DNA from 4 places in the Flexivirga alba genome. Region 1 is predicted to be linked to each of the others. Evidence: riboswitches for the same ligand, from Rfam matches in the RefSeq annotation. Region 1 holds a riboswitch; each other region holds the start of a gene.

Region 1 (4,971 bases):
GGTGTGATCGCGATCTTCGCCGACAAAGATGCCGAGGACATGCTCTCGACTCTCGAGCAGGTGCTGGATCACGTTGTCATCACCCGGAATTCGTCACACCGCAGCATGCGTGCCGAAGTGCTGGGCCAGGTCGCGATCGACATCTTCGGTGAGGACCGGGTCGACATCGTGCCCGGCATGGCCGATGCGATCGACCGTGCCGCGGAGCTCGCGGACGAGGGTGGTGTCTCCGGGGGAGTGATCGCCACCGGCTCGATCACGACCGCCGCGGACGTCCGAGCCCTGCTCGGCGTCACCGACACATGAGCAACAGCAACACCGTGATCGGGAACGTCCTCGTCCACGGCGTCGGTGAGCGTATGACGCGCCGGTTCGCCGGCATGGTGGTCGGGTCGCAGACCCTGGTGGTCTTCCTCGGCGCGCTCGTCGCCTGGGCGATCGCCAAATCGCAGCACGACACGGCCCACACGTCATACCTCGTTGTCGGGTTGGTGCTGGCAGTCTTGTGTGTCGTCGCCGCCGGCACACTGCGTCGTCCCTGGGGTGTGACCCTCGGCTGGGCGGTGCAGTTCGCGACCGTCGTGGCCGGTGTCGTCCTACCGATGATGTTCGTTGTTGGTCTGATGTTTCTGGCCCTGTGGGTCACTGCCCTCGTCCAGGGCCGCAAAATGGACGCCTTGACCGCTCGCCACGAAGGAATCCCCGAGCAATGACCTGGATCGAAGCGATTGTCCTGGGGATCGTGCAGGGACTCACCGAGTTCCTGCCGATCTCGTCCTCCGCGCACCAACTCATCGTCGGCCGGCTCTTCTGGGACAACGACGGCGGCGGATCGGCGTTCACCGCAGTCAACCAGCTGGGCACCGAGACAGCGGTGATCGTCTACTTCTGGCGGGACATCGTCCGCATTCTCAAGCAGTGGGGGTTGTCGGTCGCCGGCAAGGTGCCGAAGTCCGAGCCCGACGCCCGAATGGGCTGGCTGGTCATCGTCGGCACGATCCCGATCGGCATCCTCGGCCTGGTGTTCAAGGGTTTCATCGAGGGACCGCTGCGCAACCTGTGGGTGACCGCGAGCATGCTGCTGATCTTCGCCATCGTCATCGCCGTGGCTGATGCGACGGTCGACCACGACCCCGACGCCGAGAACCGCAAGACTCTGGAAGACCTCAGCGTCAAGGACGGCATCCGGTTCGGACTCTGGCAGGCGCTCGCGCTGATACCCGGCGTATCGCGTTCCGGCGGAACGATTTCCGGTGGTCTCTTCATGGGCTACACGCGCAGTGCTGCGGCGCGATACTCGTTCTTGCTCGCCATACCTGCGGTGCTCGTGTCCGGGTTGTTCGAGCTGAAGGACCTGCACGGCAGCGGCGGTGACGGGTGGGGTCAGATCATCGTCGCGACGGTGCTCGCGTTCGTCGTCGGGTATGCCGTGGTCGCGTGGTTCATGCGCTATATCTCCCACCACAACTTCCGGCCGTTCGTCTACTACAGGATCGCGCTGGCCGTCTTCGTCTTCGGGCTGCTCGTGCTCGGCAAGGTTGCTGCCTAAGGAAACCCCAGGGGTTTCGCCATACGACCCGTCCGATTGAATGTGAGTCATGGAACGCACCCTCGTCATCGTCAAGCCCGATGGATTCGCCCGTGGCCTCACCGGCGAGGTCCTGCGCCGGATCGAGGCGAAGGGCTACGTCCTCGACACGTTGCAGATCATGACTCCCGATCGGGATCGGCTGGCACGGCACTACGCCGAGCACGAGGGCAAGCCCTTCTACCAGCCGCTCGTCGACTTCATGGCCAGTGGCCCGGCGACCTTCGCGATCGTGACCGGGCAGCGGGTCATCGAAGGTTTCCGTGCGATCGCCGGAGCGACCGACCCGTCGGCCGCAGCGCCGGGCAGCATCCGCGGCGATCTCGGGCGCGACTGGGGCCTGGCCGTGCAGCAGAACATCGTGCACGGCTCGGACTCGCCCGAGTCCGCCGAGCGCGAGATCGGCATCTGGTTCCCCCAAGCCTGATTGCTTGTTCGGGCCGTCCTTCGGACGGGCAGCAGGCTGACGGTAAGCTCCGCACCGGACGCGATTTACTGCAGGGGAAGCCGGTGCGAATCCGGCGCTGACCCGCAACCGTGTGCCGACCGGGCGCCATACCCGGGAAGCGAGCCGGAGCACCTGCGCGTCCACCGGCGATCTCGTCGCGGCCCCGCGAGATCGGTTCCGGCTGATACTTCTGCGGGTCGCGACATCTCGCGGAAGGCAACACTTCATGACCACAACTCTTCGCGCCCGTGCGGGTCTCACGGGCATCTTCGCCCTGGCCTGCGCCGGTCTGACCGGCATCGCAGTGGCCGCTCCGGCAAGCGCCGCCACACCCGATGCGTCCACTGGCGCGCACTTCCTGGCGTCCGAGCTGGCGGCTGGCGGCGACCACTTCTCGGTCAGCTCCGGCGGCACCAACTACGCCGACTACGGCCTGACGATCGACGGCATCCTCGGTCTCGACGCGGCACAGACCGGTCAGGCCGAAGCGCAGCGCGCGGCGTCATACATCACCAAGAACGCCGCGGCATACAACACCTACGGCCAGGACGTGTATGCCGGTGCGACTGCCAAGTTGCTGGTCTTCGCTCAGGCGCAGGGCCTGCCGACCGGTGGCTACCTCAGCCAGCTGAAGTCGCTGGAGCAGACGACCGGGCAGTTCAAGGACAAGTCGGCGTATGGCGACTACTCCAACACCATCGGCCAGTCGCTGGCGATCGTCGGTCTGGCGCGCGCCGGACAGTCCGATGCCAAGGCAGTTGACTTCCTGCTCAAGCAGCAGTGCAACGACGGCGGATTCCGGATGACGTTCGCCGACACGCAGTGCACCACCACCGCCGGCGACACCGACGCGACCTCGTTGGCCGTGCAGGCGCTGAGCGCCGCGGGCGGTCACGACGCCGCGGTCACCAAGGCCGTCAATTTCATCGCCGGCGAGCAGCAGTCGAACGGTGGTGTGGTGGAGCCGGCCGCGCAGGCCGCACCGAACACCAACAGCACCGGGCTGGCCGCGGTCGCCTTCGCCCTGACGGGCAAGACCGCAGAGGCAGCCAAGGCGAAGGCCTTCGTCGCCGGCCTGCAGTTCGGTTGCACTTCCCCGGCTGCGTTGCGCGGCGGATTCGCCTTCGACCAGAAGTCGTTCGACGCGCTGCGGGCCAAGGGCAGCAAGGCGACGGTCAGCGACAAGGAACATCGCGCGACGACGCAGGCGGTCCTCGCGCTGGTCCAGCAGCCGTACCTGAAGATCAGCGCCGGTGGTTCGGCGACGGCGCCGGCGCTGTCGTGCGCGACGTCCAGCCCGACCACGTCGGCAACCAGCACCGCGAGCTCAACGTCGGTCAGCGCCACGTCGACGACGACCGGCCCACCGATCATCACCGACGGCTCGCAGACAGGTGGCGGCAACGCGGGCGTGCTCTTCGCGGGCGCTGCCGTCCTGGGTGGCGCCGCACTGGCCGGCACCGGCCTCCGTCGCCGGTTGCGTTCGCGCGACTGACACAACAACCTCACCGAGAGGACAGCCGAATGCCGAGGGGACAGGCAATTCGGGCGAATTCGCCCGGAATTGCCTGTCCCCTCGATGCATCGCCTGTCCTCTCGGCGAAATGGGTCGCGTCAGTCGAGGTCGTCGTCGAGGCCGGCGATCGCCAGCTCGAGAAGTTGGGCGAGCTTGTCGCGCTGGCCGACGGGCACATGCGACAACACGTCGGACTCCACCATGTCGGACTCCCGGATCACCTGGCGGAACATCTCCCAACCGTCGCGGGTGAGGTGCACGAGGATCCGGGTGCGGTTGTCGGGATCGGGCTCGCGCTCGATGAGTCCGCGTTCGGCCATCCGATCCAACCGGTGGGTCATCGACGACGGGGCAACCGCGGCCGTGTCGGCCAGCTGCGACGGCGTCGAGATGTGGTCCTCGGCCTCGGCCGCGAGGTGCCGGATGACGGCCCACTCGCCGGGGGACAGATCGAGGTCCGACAGGTTCTGGGTGTACCACTGCGACAGGCGGCGGTGCAGGCCGTGCACCGCGGTCACGACACGCTGCACCTGCTCGTTCCCACCGGCTTCGACATACGCTGCGACCTCGGCCTCGTAGCGGCTTCGCTCGGTCTTCCCGGGCTGATTCTGGGCACGGCCCTCCTTCGTCGGGCCCGGCCCTTCAGCTGAAGCTTTCGGTCGCTCGCTGCGCTCGCTCATGATGATCAATTAGAACGTATGACGGTGGCGCACTCCGCACGGCTTGCGGCCGGCACTCTTCGATTAGGGGCGCACGCTCAGATCCTGATAACCTTGCAGCGCCGTGAAACCGGCCGCGGACAAAGAGCGCCCCTGGTGGACATGCCCAGGAGCACCGCGCAATCAAGAGACGAACGGAGATCGCCCACTCATGCCGCTGGACACCGCCACCAAGGCGCAGATCATGACCGACTACGCGACCAAAGAGGGCGACACCGGTTCGCCCGAGGTGCAGATCGCGATGCTGACGCAGCGCATCACCGACCTCACCGAGCACGCCCGTCAGCACCCGCACGACCACCACAGCCGGCGCGGCCTGCTGCTCCTGGTCGGTAAGCGCAAGCGCATGCTGCGTTACCTCGAGGACGTTGACATCGAGCGCTACCGCGCACTGATCAAGCGACTGGGTCTGCGTCGCTGACCAATCACACTTACGACCGCAAGGCGGCTACCACCGGTAGCCGCCTTGTTGGCGTAGGCGGGTGCTGCCCGCCGGCCCGACAAGGATGCGGCCGACCCGCGGCATACACCCCGTAATGAAGAAGAGCACCACGCACAACGACGATGCGTGGTCCGTAAAAGAACAGGAGGGCCCAATGGAGGGTCCAGAGATCACTTTCGCCGAAGCCGTTATCGACAACGGCAAGTTCGGCACCCGCACGGTTCGATTCGAAACCGGGCGGCTGGCCAAGCAGGCAGC
Region 2 (4,971 bases), 2.1 Mb from region 1:
ACGCGATGAGACTCGCGCCGAGCACGACCGAGCCGACGATGAGCACCTGTCCGGCAGGAACTTTCTTCAGGATCGCCCCGGCCACAACCGCGCCCGCGATCGTCGCTACCGCGATCGCGGTTTCGGCCAGCCCGATGCCGGCCGGCTCGACGTGCCGGTCGCGCAGCACGACGATCAAGACGAGCATGAAGCCGTTGACCGCGAAGTTGAGCAGGGTCGCGATGACGATCACCGGCCGCAACACGTCGTGGCGCCACACGAACTTCAGACCGAATCGCATGGCCTGCAAGGGTGGTTCGTGCTCCCCGCCGTCCGGTGGTGGTGCCGGCAGCGGTGTGCGTACGAGTAGCGCCGCCACCACAGCGACGAGATAAGAGACCACATCGGCGAGCACCGGCAGCGAGCGAGACACCGCGAAGAGCACGCCGCCGAGTGGTGGACCAACCAGACCGGTGACACCCTGCCGGCCTTGCATCACCGACATCGCGGTGCTCAGTTCCTCAGGCGGCACAACGGCTTTCGTCGCCAGCGTGTCGGCCGGCGAGAAGACCGCCTCGGCAGCACCGACCACGAACCCCGCGACCACCAGCTGTGCGATCGTGAGCAGGTCGGCGGCATACGCCAGCACGACCGTCGCGTATGACGCTGCCGCGACGAGGGCTGACCACACCATCGCACTGCGACGGTTCCACCTGTCGACGAACGTGCCGGCCGGGATTCCGGCGATCACCATCCCGGCGACCACGGCTCCCCCGACGAGCCCCGCGATCGCCGCGTTGTCGGTCATCCAGAGCGCAAGCAGCGGAAAGGCCAGTCCACTCATCCGCGACCCGATGCCGTTCAAGGTGTTGCCAACCATCAGCAACTCGAAGTCCCGGTTGCGCCAGAGCGCAGGTCGTTTCGTGTCGAGCGCTTCGTCCCCCACCTGTGTCATGACGACCATCGTGCGCCGGCTCCAGGCATTACGCAACTATATTTGCGCATTATTATTTGCGAAGAGGACCAAGCCACGGCACAGTGGTCCCGTGAGCAGATCACAGGACCGGTCCGAGCCGCGGCGTATCGTCGACCCCCGCGAGCTCAAGGCTCTGTCGCATCCACTGCGCATGCGCCTCTTCGGCGAGCTGACAGCACGCGGCCCGTCTCGCGCCGTGGATCTAGCGAACGCCGTTGCGGAACCGGCGAATTCGGTCAGCTTTCACCTCCGGCAGCTGGCGCGCTATGGCCTCGTCGAAGATGACCCCGAGCACGGCACCGACGGCCGCGAACGATGGTGGCGAGCAACAACCGACGAGGGTCTCATCGTGGACTTCCACGACTTGGAAGCGATGCCCGGTGGTCCGGCTGCAGTCGGGGCCTTCAAACAGGTCACCGAGAGCACCGCACATGCGCTCACAGCGCTCTCCTTCCGACACCTCGACGAGTCCACCGAGGGGCCAAAGACCTGGTTCAACAACTTCGTGCTGCACCTGAGTCGCTCCGAATTGGACGCCTTCCTCGACGACCAGTGGGAGGTGACGTCGCGCTGGATGCAACGATCGCGAGAGGTCAGCAACTCGGCTGACGGCGAGACCCGGCATACCTATTTCGGGGTCAGCAACGGCGCTCCGCTGGGTCAAGTACTGGAGACCGAGGAGGCCGCGGACCGAACGGGTGACGAGCGCTCCGGCAAGAGTCAGTAGGCTGAGGAACGCGACAGGTTCGCGTCATACCGGTGATCCGGATGCCGCGTCGTAAGAGGGAATCCGGTGTGACTCCGGGACTGCCCCGCAGCGGTATGTGAGAACGACCTCCGTCATACGCACTGGCCAACTTGGCCGGGAAGCGATGGACAGTAGGCGCCTTGTTTCGGCACGCTCACGAGTCCGAAGACCTGCCAGTCGCCCGAGCCCGGACCCGGGTTCGGCCGATTCGGTGACCTCTCGGGCGGGTCGCGAAGGAGTTTGGAATGACCAACAGCACCACTGCCACTGTTCTCGGCTGGCCACGACAGGGGCCGAAGCGAGAGCTCAAACGGGCCATCGAGGCCTATTGGGCGGGCCGCGTCCCCGCCGACGAACTCCACGACATCGCTGCCGGCCTACGCGCCGATGCGTGGAAACAACTGTCGGACAACGGGATCGACGAGATCCCGACCGGCGACTTCTCCTACTACGACCACGTGCTCGACACGGCATGGATGGTCGGCGCCGTGCCGCAGCGCTTTCGGGCCGCGGCCGACAACGACCTGGACGTCTACTTCGCGATGGCCCGCGGGAACGACAAGGTTGCGCCGCTGGAGATGACCAAGTGGTTCGACACCAACTACCACTACCTGGTGCCGGAGCTCGCCCCCGCGACGACGTTCACCGCGAACGCCGCCCGCCAGGTCGAGCTCTTCACCCAGGCGACCGACGCCGGCCACACCGCGCGTCCGGTGCTCGTCGGACCGCTCACCTTTCTGCTGCTGTCGAAGCCGGCTGTGGACGCACCAGCGGGGTTCGACCCGTTGTCGCTTCTTGACCCCCTGCTGGACGTGTATGTCGACATCCTCAGCACCCTGCACGACGCCGGCGCGCAGTGGGTGCAGATTGACGAGCCGGCGCTCGTCCTGGACCAGCCGGTCGCTGTGCTCGACGCGGCTCGTCACGCACTCGATCGACTTGGCTCCGCAACGAAACGCCCGAAACTGTTGATTGCCAGCTATTTCGCCGCATTGCAGGACGCGTTCGAGGTGTTCGCCGAGGCACCCGTCGACGGCCTGGCGATCGACTGCACCGTCCCGGCGAACGTCACCGAGATCCTGGAGCACGGTCTGCGCGAAAAGCGGCTGATCGCAGGTGTCATCGACGGCCGCAACGTCTGGGCCGCCGATCTCGACGACCGACTGGCGATCGTGCGCCGGCTGGCCGGCCGCGTCGACGACCTCGTCGTCGGCAGCTCCTGCTCGCTGCTGCACGTGCCGCTCGATGCGTCGAAGGAGACCGCGATCGACGAGGAGGTCCGAAGCTGGCTGGCCTTCGCGCGCGAGAAGGTGCTCGAAATCCGCACGCTGGCAACGGCACTCGACGACGAAACTGCAGCGACTCCCGCACTGGACGCGTCCCGTCGAGCGGTCGCGTCCCGACAGGCATCGGCGCGCACACACGACGATGCCGTGCGCGCACGCGTGGCCGCGGTGCGGGACGCCGACACACATCGTGTCGCGGCGTTCGACCAGCGATACCCGCAACAGCAGGAGTCGCTCGGCCTGCCACTGCTACCGACGACGACCATCGGGTCGTTCCCGCAGACCGACTCCGTGCGCAAGGCACGCGCATCACTGCGTCGCGGCGAAATCGACCGGGCGACATACGAATCGGCGATGCGCGACGAGATCGCCACGGTGATCTCCCTGCAGGAAGAGCTCGGCCTGGACGTGCTGGTGCACGGTGAGCCGGAACGCAACGACATGGTGCAGTACTTCGCCGAACAGCTCGACGGCTACCTGTCGACCACACACGGTTGGGTGCAGTCCTACGGCACCCGCTGCGTTCGGCCGCCGATCATCTTCGGTGACGTCTCCCGTCCCGAGCCGATGACCGTCCGCTGGTGGCAGTACGCGCAATCGCTGACGAAGCGACCGGTCAAGGGCATGCTGACCGGGCCGGTCACCATGCTCGCCTGGTCCTTCGTGCGCGACGACCAGCCCATCGGTGACACGGCCCGGCAGGTCGCACTCGCGCTGCGCGATGAGGTCCGCGATCTGGAGGCGGCCGGTTGCCGCGTCATCCAGGTTGATGAGCCGGCCCTGCGCGAGACGCTGCCGCTGCGGACCACCGACCGCCCGGCATACCTGGAGTGGGCAACCGAATCCTTCCGGCTGGCAACGAGTTCCGTCGCGGACGTCACCCAGGTGCACACGCACATGTGCTACGCGGATTTCGGTGACATCTTCACCGCGATCGACGACCTGGATGCCGATGTGATCAGCCTCGAAGCCGCCCGGTCGGGTATGTCGCTCGCGGACGAACTTCAGAAGTCCGGCTACGCCAAGGGCGTCGGTCCGGGTGTCTACGACATCCACTCGCCGCGGGTCCCGTCCACTGACGAGGTGCGCACGCTGCTGGAGAAGGCGGTGGGTGCGCTCGCGGCCGGCCAGGTGTGGGTCAACCCGGACTGCGGTCTGAAAACAAGGCGTCCGGACGAGGTCCGGCCTGCCCTGGCGAATCTCGTCTCCGCTGCGGCCGCGGTCCGCGCGTCGATCTAACGCTCCGCGGACCAGGGTCCGCGGATCACCGGCGCGGTGTCCTCCTCGTCCTCGTCCTCAGGTTCTGAGCGGCGAGAGACGAGGGGATGGTGCGCTCGTCGTGCTCCGGACCGGTGCTCGGCTGCGGACTCGGCAACCGGTGTGCCTCGTGCGGTGCCCGCGCTGCCCTGGTGGGCACCGGCTCGGTGGCGGCAGCCTCGCCGTCGCCGAAGTCGAGCGGGAGTGGCACCTCTTCGTGCTCGGGCCGGTCCTTTACTCCGGACTTCTCCTGCGGTTCTGGAGGCTTGTCGAAGCCGATGTCGATCTGCTGGAAACCCTTGAGCCGAGTGGCCCGCGCCAACCCGCTGTACGCGCGCACGTCAGCGTCGGTGAGTTGCACGTTGTCGGTGAACGGCGTGAGCAATGCCCGCGGCCACAGTCGCAGGGTCCAGACCGCGTTGAGCTCCATGCTGATGACGATGATGATGCCCGCGATGAACAGGAAGAGCATCAAGCCGACAACTAGCGCCAGCGTCGGGTCGATAGCACTGTTTCGCTTGATGATGTGCTGGACGTAGATGCCACCGAAGCGCTGGAGCAACTGCCACATGATGGAGGCGAAGACCGCCCCCGGCCAGATGTCGCGCCAGGACAGCGACCTACTGGTGCCCACGTGGTAGGCGACCATGATTGCGACCACATCGATGCCCACGGTGCCCACCTGGATGCCGAACGAGGCGAGACCCTCCAGATGCACCAGCCGC
Region 3 (4,971 bases), 1.8 Mb from region 1:
TAGCGTCGACTTGCCGACGCCCGTCCGGCCGACCACCAGCGCGAGCTCGCCCTCCTCCACGTGCAGGTCGACATGCGACAGCTCGGGCTCTCGCCCGTCGTCATACCGAACGGACACATCGCGCCACTCGATCATGTCGACACCTCCACGTCCGGATCCTGTATGACGCTGGGCGGCGACACCACCGCAGCGACCAAGCCGATGACCACGGCGACCAGGGGCAGCAGGTCGACAACCGGCCATTCGACCGGTGTCGTCGAGGGATTCAGATGTGCCGGAGCGTACTGCGTGGCCAGGATCATCAGCACGCCCGAGGCGAGACCACCTGCCGCAACAGCCATTGCCGTGAGATCGAACGGCTCGACCCGGTAGCGGGTCACGGTTCGTTCACGGGCCGAGAATGCCAGTCCGAGCACTGCGAGCGCGACGCCGAGCACGAAGGCCGGCCAGCGGAACAGCGCCGGCGCTCGGTCGTCGAGCACGCCGAAGGTTCCGATGCACACCGCGATCAGCCCCACGACGGTCAGGACTCCGAGCAGCCGGCGGGTCCGCACCGGCGTCGATCCGCGCCGGCCATAACCGCGCGAATCCATAGCAGCCGCAAGGAGAAGGGAACGGTCCAACGCATCCGAAAGCACCGGAACGATGACCCGCCGCACGACCTGCCACTTCCGTCCTCGGTCCGGTCGAAGCTGCTGGGCGCGCCGCACCCGCCGGATGCTGTCAGCCATCTGCGGGAAGACGGACACCGCGACCACCACCACAGTGCCGATGTCGTAGAGCGCGATCGGCACGACCTTGAGCAGTCGCTTCGGGTTGGCCAGCGAGTTGGCGGCGCCGATGCAGATGATCATCGCGGCGAGTCGCAGGCCGTCATACAGGCCGTCGAGCACGTCGGACAGGTGCACGGGACCGAGCAACGAAACCCCAGCCGCCCAGTCCGGCAACGGGATTCGCGGCAGGTCCAGCAGGACGGTGCCGCCGCCGGACGCGCCGAGGAAGCACCGGAACGCGACACGCACCACGACGATGAAGGCACCGAGCAGCAGGTAGAGCCGCAGCGACCGCGACCACGGGGCGTCGCCGCGCCGGAGCAGCACGACGAAACACGCGACAGCGATGAGCAGCAACAGCAGCAGCGGGTTGGTCGTGAATGACGCCGCCACCGCCAGACCGATCGCCCACAGCCACCAGGCGATCGGGTGGACCGGAGCGGGCAGACGTTTCACCCGAGTGCGATGCGTGCGAAGTTGCTGGTCTATTTCTGACTCACTGCTCTAGTTGCGCCTGCGGACGATCGCAACCGCACCGCCGCCCACGACGAGCGCCGCCAGGACGCCACCCCCTACGACGGTGGTCGCATTGACGCCCGACGACTTCTTGGAGTCCTTGATCAGGTCGTCACTGTTGGCCATGGGCGCTCCGGCGACATTCGTCGGACCGCCCGACGACGTGCCCGTAACACCGGCCGAACTGGACGACCCCTTGCTGCGCTTCGCCTTCGACGAGCTGCTCGCGGAGGACGAGTGGCTCGCCTTCGCCTTCTTCTCGGCAGCCTTCTTCTTCGCTGCCTGCGAAGCCTTGGACGCCGTGGTTGACTTCGGCTGCGAATGGGTGGACCCGGCCTTGCTCGACGTCGAATTCCCGTTTGGGTCAGTCGTTTTCGGGTTGCTCGGCGCGGTCGTGGTCGTATGGCGCGGCGGCGCCGGCGGCTGGGTCGTCGTGTGCGTCGGCGCAGGCGGAGGCTTCGGAGCTGCAGGACGGGTCGGGGTGTAACGCGGCGAGTAGTTGGTGCCGCCCTCGCTGAACGCCCATCCCTCGAAACCGCCTGGGATGACGTGGCTGGTGGACGCACCGTCACCGCTGGAGGACCAGGAGCCGCCGTTCGGTGCCTGGGTGTACCACCAGTGCGCATTCGGCGGAGGGGTCCGCCCACACGACTCGTGGTAGCCGCCGGGCAAGGTGGCCGTTGCCGACGGCTTGCCGTAGAGCCGGCAGATGAAGGCAAGCCCGTACTGTCGAGTCCCCTCCGCCGGGATCCCGGCCGCCTGCAGGGCATCGACGCCAGAAGCGCCACTGCCCACCGGCGCACAGCGCACCGCGATGCCGCCCCCGAGTTCGCGGAAGTCGACGACCACGGTCACCCCGGAGCTGGTCTTGCACACGCCGTTGTAGCCGGCGGCCTGTGCGGGCGCGACCGATCCGACATACGCGAACGAGGTTGCGGAGGTGGCGAGTGCGACGGCTGCGACGGCACGAACCGGGCGGCTGGGCATGCGGATGGAGTCCTTTCGGTCGCGACTCCACGCGTGCGACACGATCTCGCCCGCGACTGCAGTCCTCGACAGTCGATCCGGTGACCGGTGGCGCAGGTATTCCGACTCGTGACCGATCGGCCACTCACGGCTGCGGGACAGCGCCGGAATCGCACCGGCTTCCCCTGCTCACACCTTGGCGCCCGACACGGACGCCACCCCGAAGGCTAGCAGCGGTTCTGGAAGAGTCTGACGAGTGAGCACCGCACCCATCCTCGACGCCGCGGCTGCGGTGGAAACGCTCGCCGACCTGGCTGCCGCGACCGACCGGGTGATCGTCGGCCTGACCGGCCCGCCGGCCGTCGGCAAGTCGACCGCCGCCGATCAGCTCGCCCGGGGCTGCCGTGAGCGCGGCATACGGACGGTGGTCGTGCCGATGGACGGGTTCCACCTGGCGCAGGCGGTCCTCGACGAGCGGGGCTGGGCACCGGTCAAGGGCGCGCCGCACACGTTCGACGCCCTCGGGTATGTCGAACTGCTCTCCCGCATCCGCAGCGAGCGCGACCGCACCGTGTGGGCTCCGGCGTTCGACCGGTCGCTGGAGGAGCCGATCGCAGGAGCCATCGAGGTGGCGCCCGACACGCAGGTCGTGGTCACCGAGGGCAACTACCTACTGCTCCCCGACGAACCCTGGTCCGAACTGCCCCGGCTGCTGGATGCCATTTGGTATGTCGAAACCCCCGACGAGCTCCGGCGGGAGCGGCTCATCGAGCGACACCGCAGCTACGGCCGCAGTCTCGCCGAAGCGTCGCAGCGTGCGCTGGGTTCCGACGAGCGCAATGCCGACCTGGTGCGGTCGACGCGGGAGAGGGCGGACGCCATACTCCTGCTGCCGTAGGCGCCGCGGGTGTGACCGATCACACGCGCACGCGGTATGTCGCGCCACGCACGGAGGCAACCCGGACGCCGGTCGTGCGTCTACCCACCATGAGGTGCAACGCGATCATCGCTGGACGGCAGCCGGTTCCCGGCCTGCCGCGGTGCGGCGTTCCCTTCCACAGCGACGACTCGTTAGGGTCTGGGCGAAGGGTCAGGGTGTCATGACACTCACCGCACCCGCCGTGTATGCCGAAAGGCCGTATCGCTTGGGAGGTCGGGTCCATGACCGTGACGCGCTCCCCTGCTTCGAGCCGATGACCGCGGAGGACTCGGTCGACCTGGCCGAGCTCTACCGCACACATCACCTGCAGATGGTGCGGCTCGCGCGGCTGCTGGTCGACGACACGGCGAGCGCCGAGGATGTCGTGCAGGAGGCGTTCCTCGGGATGCACCGCAACCGGGCCGCGCTGCGCGACTCCCGGGCTGCGGTCGGTTACCTGCGCCAAGCGGTGGTCAACCAGTCCCGGTCGATGTTGCGCCGACGCCGTACGGTCCGTGCCCACCTGAAGGTCGCCGAGCCGGAGATCGCACCACCGGCCGATACCGACGTGCTCCTCGCCGAGGAGCACCAGGCGGTCCTTCGTGCGGTCGACCAGCTGCCGGCCCGGCAGCGCGAGGTGCTGGTGCTGCGCTACTGGTCGGACATGTCCGAGGCGGAGATCGCCGACGCACTCGGGATCAGCAAGGGCACCGTGAAATCACAAGCAAGCCGGGCGATGGCCACTCTCAACAAGATCATGCAAGGAGGCGCAACCGATGAATCCGTCTGAGCAGCACGACCAGGATGACCTGGAGCGCCGCCTGCGCGACGCGTTCGCCGCGAAGGCTTTGCAGATCTCCGACGCCGACCTGGACCGAGACCGCGAGGACGACGTCGCGGCGACCCTGAGCAGCCGGCGCCGGTCCAGCCCCGCATCGCGGATCTTCGCCGGCGTCGGTGCGGCTGCTGCCGCGGCTGCGATCGTCGTGGTCACCGTGGTCGGGCTACACAACGATGGCAAACACGAGGTCGTCAACGGCCTGCAGCCGGCCACGACCACGAGCTCGAGCAGCACGACACCCAGCACCACGACGAGCACGCAAGAGCCGACCGGCGCCGGCAAGCCGTCGGCGCTGAACCAGCCCGGCACGCCGGGCAACGACCACCCGACGACCGGGGCAAGCACCGCCAGCTCGACTCCGTCTTCAGAGACGACCAGTTCCTTGAGTCCGAATAGGACTGCGCTTTCTGGCTCCTCGACCGTCACCAGCAACTCGTCCACCTCGAGCTTGTCGGCTGAGAGTCACGAGCCTCCGGCAATGTCGGCCGGCCTGCCGCAGTCTGGCCGGCTCGGCGATCAGGAATACACCGGCGCAGTGCCGCTGAAGGACCCGTCCGGTGGCAAGACCCGGATGCTGGCGATGCCTTCGGACACCACGTGGCAGCGAACCGCAGAGGGTGGAAGCTCCCTGACCGTGCGGATCACCTACCTGCCGACCGACATCGAGGCCTACTGGCGCAAGACACTGCCGGGCGAGGGCTGGATCGAGAACGGCTCCGGATGGAGCTACCCGAGCACGTCATACACGGTCAGCGCCATCACCGACAAGGGAAGCTTCACCGTCACCTGGTGACAGTTCGTCGTCAAAGCCTGTCGAACGGTGCGGCGTAACGGAATTCGCCGGTCCGGCCGTCATACCGGCTGAGGGTGCGGACCTGGAAGTAGTCGCCCCACGATGCGTCGGGCGCGGTGATCCCGACCTCGCGTGCGGGCACGAAGCCGAAGCGCCCGTAGTA
Region 4 (4,971 bases), 990 kb from region 1:
ACGGCTCGTCCATCAGCATCACCGGCGGGTCGGCGGCCAACGCCCGCGCCACTCCCACGCGCTGCTGCTGACCTCCCGACAACTGCGAGGGCCACCGGTCCGCGAAGTCGCCCGGCAGCCCCACGAGGTCGAGCACTTCACGCGCCCGCTCGCGGGCCCGCGCCTTGGGCGTGCCGAGTAGCTGCGGCACCGTGGCGACGTTGTCGACGACCCGCTTGTTCGGGAACAGCCCGGCGTGCTGGATGACGTAACCGATGCCGCGGCGCAGCTTGGCTGCGTTGAACGATTGAACGTCCTCGTCATCGATGTAGATGTGCCCGCCGGTGGGCTCGATCATGCGGTTGATCATCCGCAGTGATGTCGTCTTGCCGCAGCCGGACGGCCCCACCAGGACGGTGATCTGGCCGGTCGGCGCCTCGAAGGAAAGGTTGTCGACGGCTGTCGCGCCGCCGGCATACTGCTTGACCACCTGCTCGAAGCGGATCATGGTCAACAAACGTAGTGCAGGCCACCGACAGGGACCGAACCCGATCCGGTGAAATCTTCAGGAAAGCAACGTCTCCGCCAGGAATTGGGTCGTATGACGGTGCCACGCCCGCGCTTTGAGCAGCATCGCGTGCGCATCCGGCAGCTGCACACTGCGCGCGTCGCCGCCGGCCTGCACGATCAGCTCGGCAAGTCGGGCGCTCTTGCGTGGGTCGGTGATGACGTCCTTGCGGCCGTGCAGCAGCAGAGTGTGCCGGTCGAGGAACGGCGCGACGTCGTACTGCTGGGGGATCCAGGGCGCCATACCGACGATGCTCGTGACACCGTCGGCGCCGGCCAGCTCCAGGGCGACCCGGCCGCCCATCGAGTGACCGACCAGCGCCACAGGGGTGTCGGGGTAGAGCTCGCGCAGCCGAGCCAGCGCCCATCGGGCATCCACGACCGGAGATCGCGCATCGTCGTTGTAACCGCGCACGGCGTCACGCAGCACCGCAGTCCCGATCCGACCCTGTGCGCTGCGCTCGATGCTGCGGGCGACGGCGACCATGCGCAGCACCGGCGGACTCACCTTGTTGGTCCGCCCGAGGCCGTGCTCGGCACCCCCGTGCAACAGCAAGGCGATCGCGTCGGGGCGCCGCCTGCCGTCCGGCAGGGTGAGAAAGGGTGCGCACCGTCGTGCGACGGGCCGACCTCGTAGCGGGACATCACACCTCGGTGTGATGGAAGTTGGCGTAGGACCGGCTGGCGGTCGGGCCGCGCTGGCCCTGATAGTGCGAGCCGTATTTAGCGCTGCCATAAGGGTTTTCGGCCGGGCTGCTGAGCTGGAAGAAGCACAGCTGCCCGATCTTCATGCCCGGCCACAGCTTGATCGGCAGGGTCGCGACGTTGGACAGCTCGAGGGTCACGTGCCCGGAGAAGCCCGGGTCGACGAAGCCGGCCGTCGCGTGCGTCAGCAGGCCGAGCCGGCCCAGGCTGGATTTGCCCTCGACCCGCGCGGCGACGTCATCGGGCAACGTCACCTGTTCGTATGTCGAGCCGAGCACGAACTCGCCGGGGTGCAGCACGAAGGGCTCGCCCGACTCGGTCTCGATCAACCGGGTCAGCTCCTCCTGCTCGGCGGCCGGGTCGATGAAGGGGTACTTGTGGTTGTCGAACAGCCGGAAGTAGCGGTCCAGCCGGAAGTCGATGCTCGAGGGCTGGATCATCGTCTCGTCATACGGGTCGAGGCGCACGCGGCCGGCGTCGATCTGGGCGCGGATGTCGCGGTCGGAGAGGAGCACGAGGGTCACGGTACCGGGCAGGCGCTTGCGCCGGTGGCGGACGCTGTGGGTTAGACTCCTGCCGGTCCGAGCGAGAGCCATTTGGCCGCCGCCCGAGGCACGCGAGTGTAGTTCAATGGTAGAACATCAGCTTCCCAAGCTGAATACGCGAGTTCGATTCTCGTCACTCGCTCTTAGCCTTTCTGGCTCGGCTCCTCCTGGCGCCCGCATTGGCTTCGGCTCGCCGCGCGTCCGACACGTCATACCTCTCTCGCCATACCCCTCTCGCCATACCCCTCTCGCCCTGAGCGTGCACCCGGCCGTATTGCCGAGAGGACACCCGTTGGTCGAGAGGACACCCGATGCGGCCCATTTCGGGCTCGAATTGCCTGTCCTTTCGGCGATCGCCTGTCCTCTCGGCGATTGGGGCTCGTGGGCGGTGCTCCTCCGGCACTCGACCACCTTGGCTCCGTACTCCGGCACTCGACGACCTCGGTGCCGACACGCCGCCACTTCCGTGCCATGCCACCCCATTTCGGCGTCATTCCGCCGATTTGACATCTCTGGAATTACAGGCGTGCAACTACAGCATGTTGGGTCTTGGCAAACCAACCACCACTAGATAGTGTGTGTCTTGCAGCTGGTTCGAGTGCTTCAGCCGCCGCTTGACGACGGCTGAAGCACCCGAGGAAAGAGGGAAGTCGGTGCAAATCCGACACTGCCCCCGCAGCGGTGAGTGAGGACGAACGTCGTCATCAGCACTGGGTGAGAGCCCGGGAAGCGACGACCAGTAGGTGTGCGTCTCGCACGGAGTCACGAGTCCGAAGACCTGCCACTGCCCTGTCCGCGCACCCGCGGGCGGGTCCGACCGCAGCCCGCGCGGGAAGGGCTGACGAACGAGCGGCGGCGAGCCACGTGCCCGCGTGCGCTGCCCGCTCGCCGTCCTCCTCGCCGGGCCACTGCGAGGAAAGACGGGAGACACCGCACGTGGCCATACACGTCACCAAGCGCGACGGATCACGCGAGCCGTATGACGCAGACCGCATCAACCGGGCGATCGAGCGGGCCGCTGAGGGCCTACCGAATGCCATGTCGATGACCATGCAGATCGCCTCGGAGCTGGCAATCACGCTCTTCGACGGCATCACCACCGAACAACTCGACGAGGCTGCCATCTCGGTCGCGGTGCAGAACGTCAAGGACGACCCCGACTTCGACGTCATCGCGTCCCGCCTGCTGTTGAAGACGATCTACAAGAAGGTGCTCGGCGACTTCGAGACGCAGTCCGAGCTCGCGCTGCTGCACCAAGCCCGCTTCCCCGGCTACATCCGCCTGTCGGTCGAGGACGGTCTCTTCGACGCTCGCCTCGCGTCTGCCTTCAACCTGGAGCAGCTGGCCGCGGCCCTCGACCACCATCAGGATGACGGGCTTCGCTACATCGGCATCGTCACTCTCAAAAACCGTTACATGGCAACGGATTCCAGGCGCCAGCCGCTCGAGGTCCCGGCATACTTCTGGATGCGGGTCGCGATGGGTATGTCGGTCAACGAGAAGGATCCGACCCAGGCCGCCATCGGCTTCTACCGGAAGATGGCATCGCTGGACTACCTCGCTGCCGGCTCCACACTCGTCAACGCGGGCACCAACACACCTCAGTTGTCCAACTGCTTCGTGATGCAGATGGATGACGACATCGAGCACATCGCCAAGTCGATGCGAGACGTCATGTGGCTGACCAAAGGCACTGGTGGCATTGGCCTTTCGGTCACCAAGCTGCGGTCCGAGGGCAGCCCGATCCGGAGCAACAACACGTCCTCGACCGGCCCGATCCCCTTCATGCACACCATCGACTCGATCCTGCGCGCCGTCTCCCGCGGCGGCAAGAAGTTCGGCGCCCTGTGCTTCTACATGGAGAACTGGCACCTGGACTTCCCGCAGTTCATCGACTTACGGCAGAACGCCGGCGACCCCTACCGGCGCACCCGGACCGCGAACACCGCAGTCTGGTTGTCCGACGAATTCATGAAGCGAGTCGTCGCCGACGACGACTGGTATCTCTTCGACCCGCTCGAGACACCGGACCTGGTCGAGCTGGTCGGTGACGACTTCTCCCGCCGTTACAAGGAGTATGTCGCCCTCGCCGAGACCGGAAAGCTGCGCTCCTTCAAGAAGATTCGCGCTCGCGCGCAGTGGAAGTCGATCCTCGTCTCGCTGCAAACGACCTCGCACCCCTGGCTCACGTGGAAGGACACGATCAACCAGCGGGCGCTGAACGACAACACCGGCACGATCCACCTGTCGAACCTGTGCACCGAGATCACCCTCCCGCAGGACCGCGAGAACGTGTCGGTCTGCAACCTGGCCTCGATCAACCTCTCCCGCCACTTGGTAGATGGCGAGTGGGACTGGGATCGCCTCGCCGAGTCCGCGCGCACGGCGGTGCGACAGCTCGACAACCTGATCGACATCACCCGCTCGTCGGTGCCGGAGTCGGAGCACTCCAATGACCAGAACCGCGCAATCGGCTTGGGGTTCATGGGATTCACCGACGTCGTCGAGAAGCTCGGCCTCTCCTATGCGTCCGAAGAAGCCGCAGATCTGATCGATCAGCTCGCCGAGTTCATCAGCTGGCATGCGATCGACGCATCCTGCGATCTGGCCCAGGAGCGCGGCGCCTATCCGAATTTCGCGGGATCCGGCTGGTCCCGCGGCCTGGTGCCGATCGACACCCTCGAGGTGCTGCAGCAGCGCCGCGGAGTCGAGGTCGACGTGCCACGCACCACCCGGATGGATTGGGATGCGCTGCGTGGACGGGTCAAGGACGGCATACGCAACGCGACGTTGATGGCTATTGCGCCGACTGCGTCCATCGGTCTGGTCGCCGGGACGACTCCCGGTCTGGATCCGCAGTTCTCCCAACTATTTTCACGTACCACGTCATCCGGGAAGTTCCTGGAGGTCAACCGGAACCTGGTGGCCGCACTGCAGGAGCGCGGCTTGTGGGACTCGATCCGAGAAGACCTGTTGCGCTCGCGCGGCGATCTGTCGGCCGTGCCCAACGTGCCGGACGACCTACTGGAGGTCTTCCAGACCTCCTTCCAGTTGCCGGCGACGGCATACCTGCAGGTCGCGTCACGGGCGCAGAAGTGGATCGACCAGGCGATCAGCCGCAACATCTACCTCGAGTCGCGTGACATCGGCGGGATGAGCGATCTGTATGTCGACG

What was found. A riboswitch is a leader RNA that binds a small molecule or an ion and turns the genes downstream of it on or off. The one in region 1 is predicted to bind cobalamin.
Region 2: another riboswitch for cobalamin. It lies ahead of metE (5-methyltetrahydropteroyltriglutamate--homocysteine S-methyltransferase); the one in region 1 lies ahead of ACFQDH_RS12210 (prenyltransferase/squalene oxidase repeat-containing protein).
Region 3: another riboswitch for cobalamin. It lies ahead of ACFQDH_RS03325 (hypothetical protein); the one in region 1 lies ahead of ACFQDH_RS12210 (prenyltransferase/squalene oxidase repeat-containing protein).
Region 4: another riboswitch for cobalamin. It lies ahead of ACFQDH_RS07130 (ribonucleoside-diphosphate reductase subunit alpha); the one in region 1 lies ahead of ACFQDH_RS12210 (prenyltransferase/squalene oxidase repeat-containing protein).

Annotation. Positions count from the first base shown of each region.
Region 1 covers NZ_JBHSWH010000001.1:2,465,163-2,470,133, forward strand. The annotation lists partial or broken gene ACFQDH_RS12190 (bifunctional folylpolyglutamate synthase/dihydrofolate synthase) at 1-306, shown strand, start outside; gene ACFQDH_RS12195 (DUF4233 domain-containing protein) at 303-713, shown strand; gene ACFQDH_RS12200 (undecaprenyl-diphosphate phosphatase) at 710-1,549, shown strand; gene ndk (nucleoside-diphosphate kinase) at 1,599-2,015, shown strand; cobalamin riboswitch at 2,059-2,190, shown strand; gene ACFQDH_RS12210 (prenyltransferase/squalene oxidase repeat-containing protein) at 2,263-3,531, shown strand; gene ACFQDH_RS12215 (MarR family winged helix-turn-helix transcriptional regulator) at 3,651-4,232, opposite strand; gene rpsO (30S ribosomal protein S15) at 4,423-4,692, shown strand; gene ACFQDH_RS12225 (polyribonucleotide nucleotidyltransferase) at 4,868-4,971, shown strand, end outside.
Region 2 covers NZ_JBHSWH010000001.1:4,515,626-4,520,596, forward strand. The annotation lists gene ACFQDH_RS22555 (MFS transporter) at 1-934, opposite strand, end outside; gene ACFQDH_RS22560 (ArsR/SmtB family transcription factor) at 1,026-1,682, shown strand; cobalamin riboswitch at 1,696-1,895, shown strand; gene metE (5-methyltetrahydropteroyltriglutamate--homocysteine S-methyltransferase) at 1,949-4,228, shown strand; gene ACFQDH_RS22570 (YhjD/YihY/BrkB family envelope integrity protein) at 4,254-4,971, opposite strand, start outside.
Region 3 covers NZ_JBHSWH010000001.1:659,254-664,224, forward strand. The annotation lists partial or broken gene ACFQDH_RS03315 (ABC transporter ATP-binding protein) at 1-243, opposite strand, end outside; gene ACFQDH_RS03320 (energy-coupling factor transporter transmembrane component T) at 132-1,229, opposite strand; gene ACFQDH_RS03325 (hypothetical protein) at 1,278-2,276, opposite strand; cobalamin riboswitch at 2,351-2,488, opposite strand; gene ACFQDH_RS03330 (nucleoside/nucleotide kinase family protein) at 2,512-3,153, shown strand; gene ACFQDH_RS03335 (RNA polymerase sigma factor) at 3,356-3,964, shown strand; gene ACFQDH_RS03340 (hypothetical protein) at 3,951-4,808, shown strand; gene ACFQDH_RS03345 (GNAT family N-acetyltransferase) at 4,819-4,971, opposite strand, start outside.
Region 4 covers NZ_JBHSWH010000001.1:1,474,272-1,479,242, reverse strand. The annotation lists gene ACFQDH_RS07150 (ABC transporter ATP-binding protein) at 1-487, opposite strand, end outside; gene ACFQDH_RS07145 (alpha/beta hydrolase family protein) at 545-1,282, opposite strand; gene dcd (dCTP deaminase) at 1,191-1,766, opposite strand; tRNA gene ACFQDH_RS07135 (tRNA-Gly) at 1,868-1,938, shown strand; cobalamin riboswitch at 2,374-2,596, shown strand; gene ACFQDH_RS07130 (ribonucleoside-diphosphate reductase subunit alpha) at 2,733-4,971, shown strand, end outside.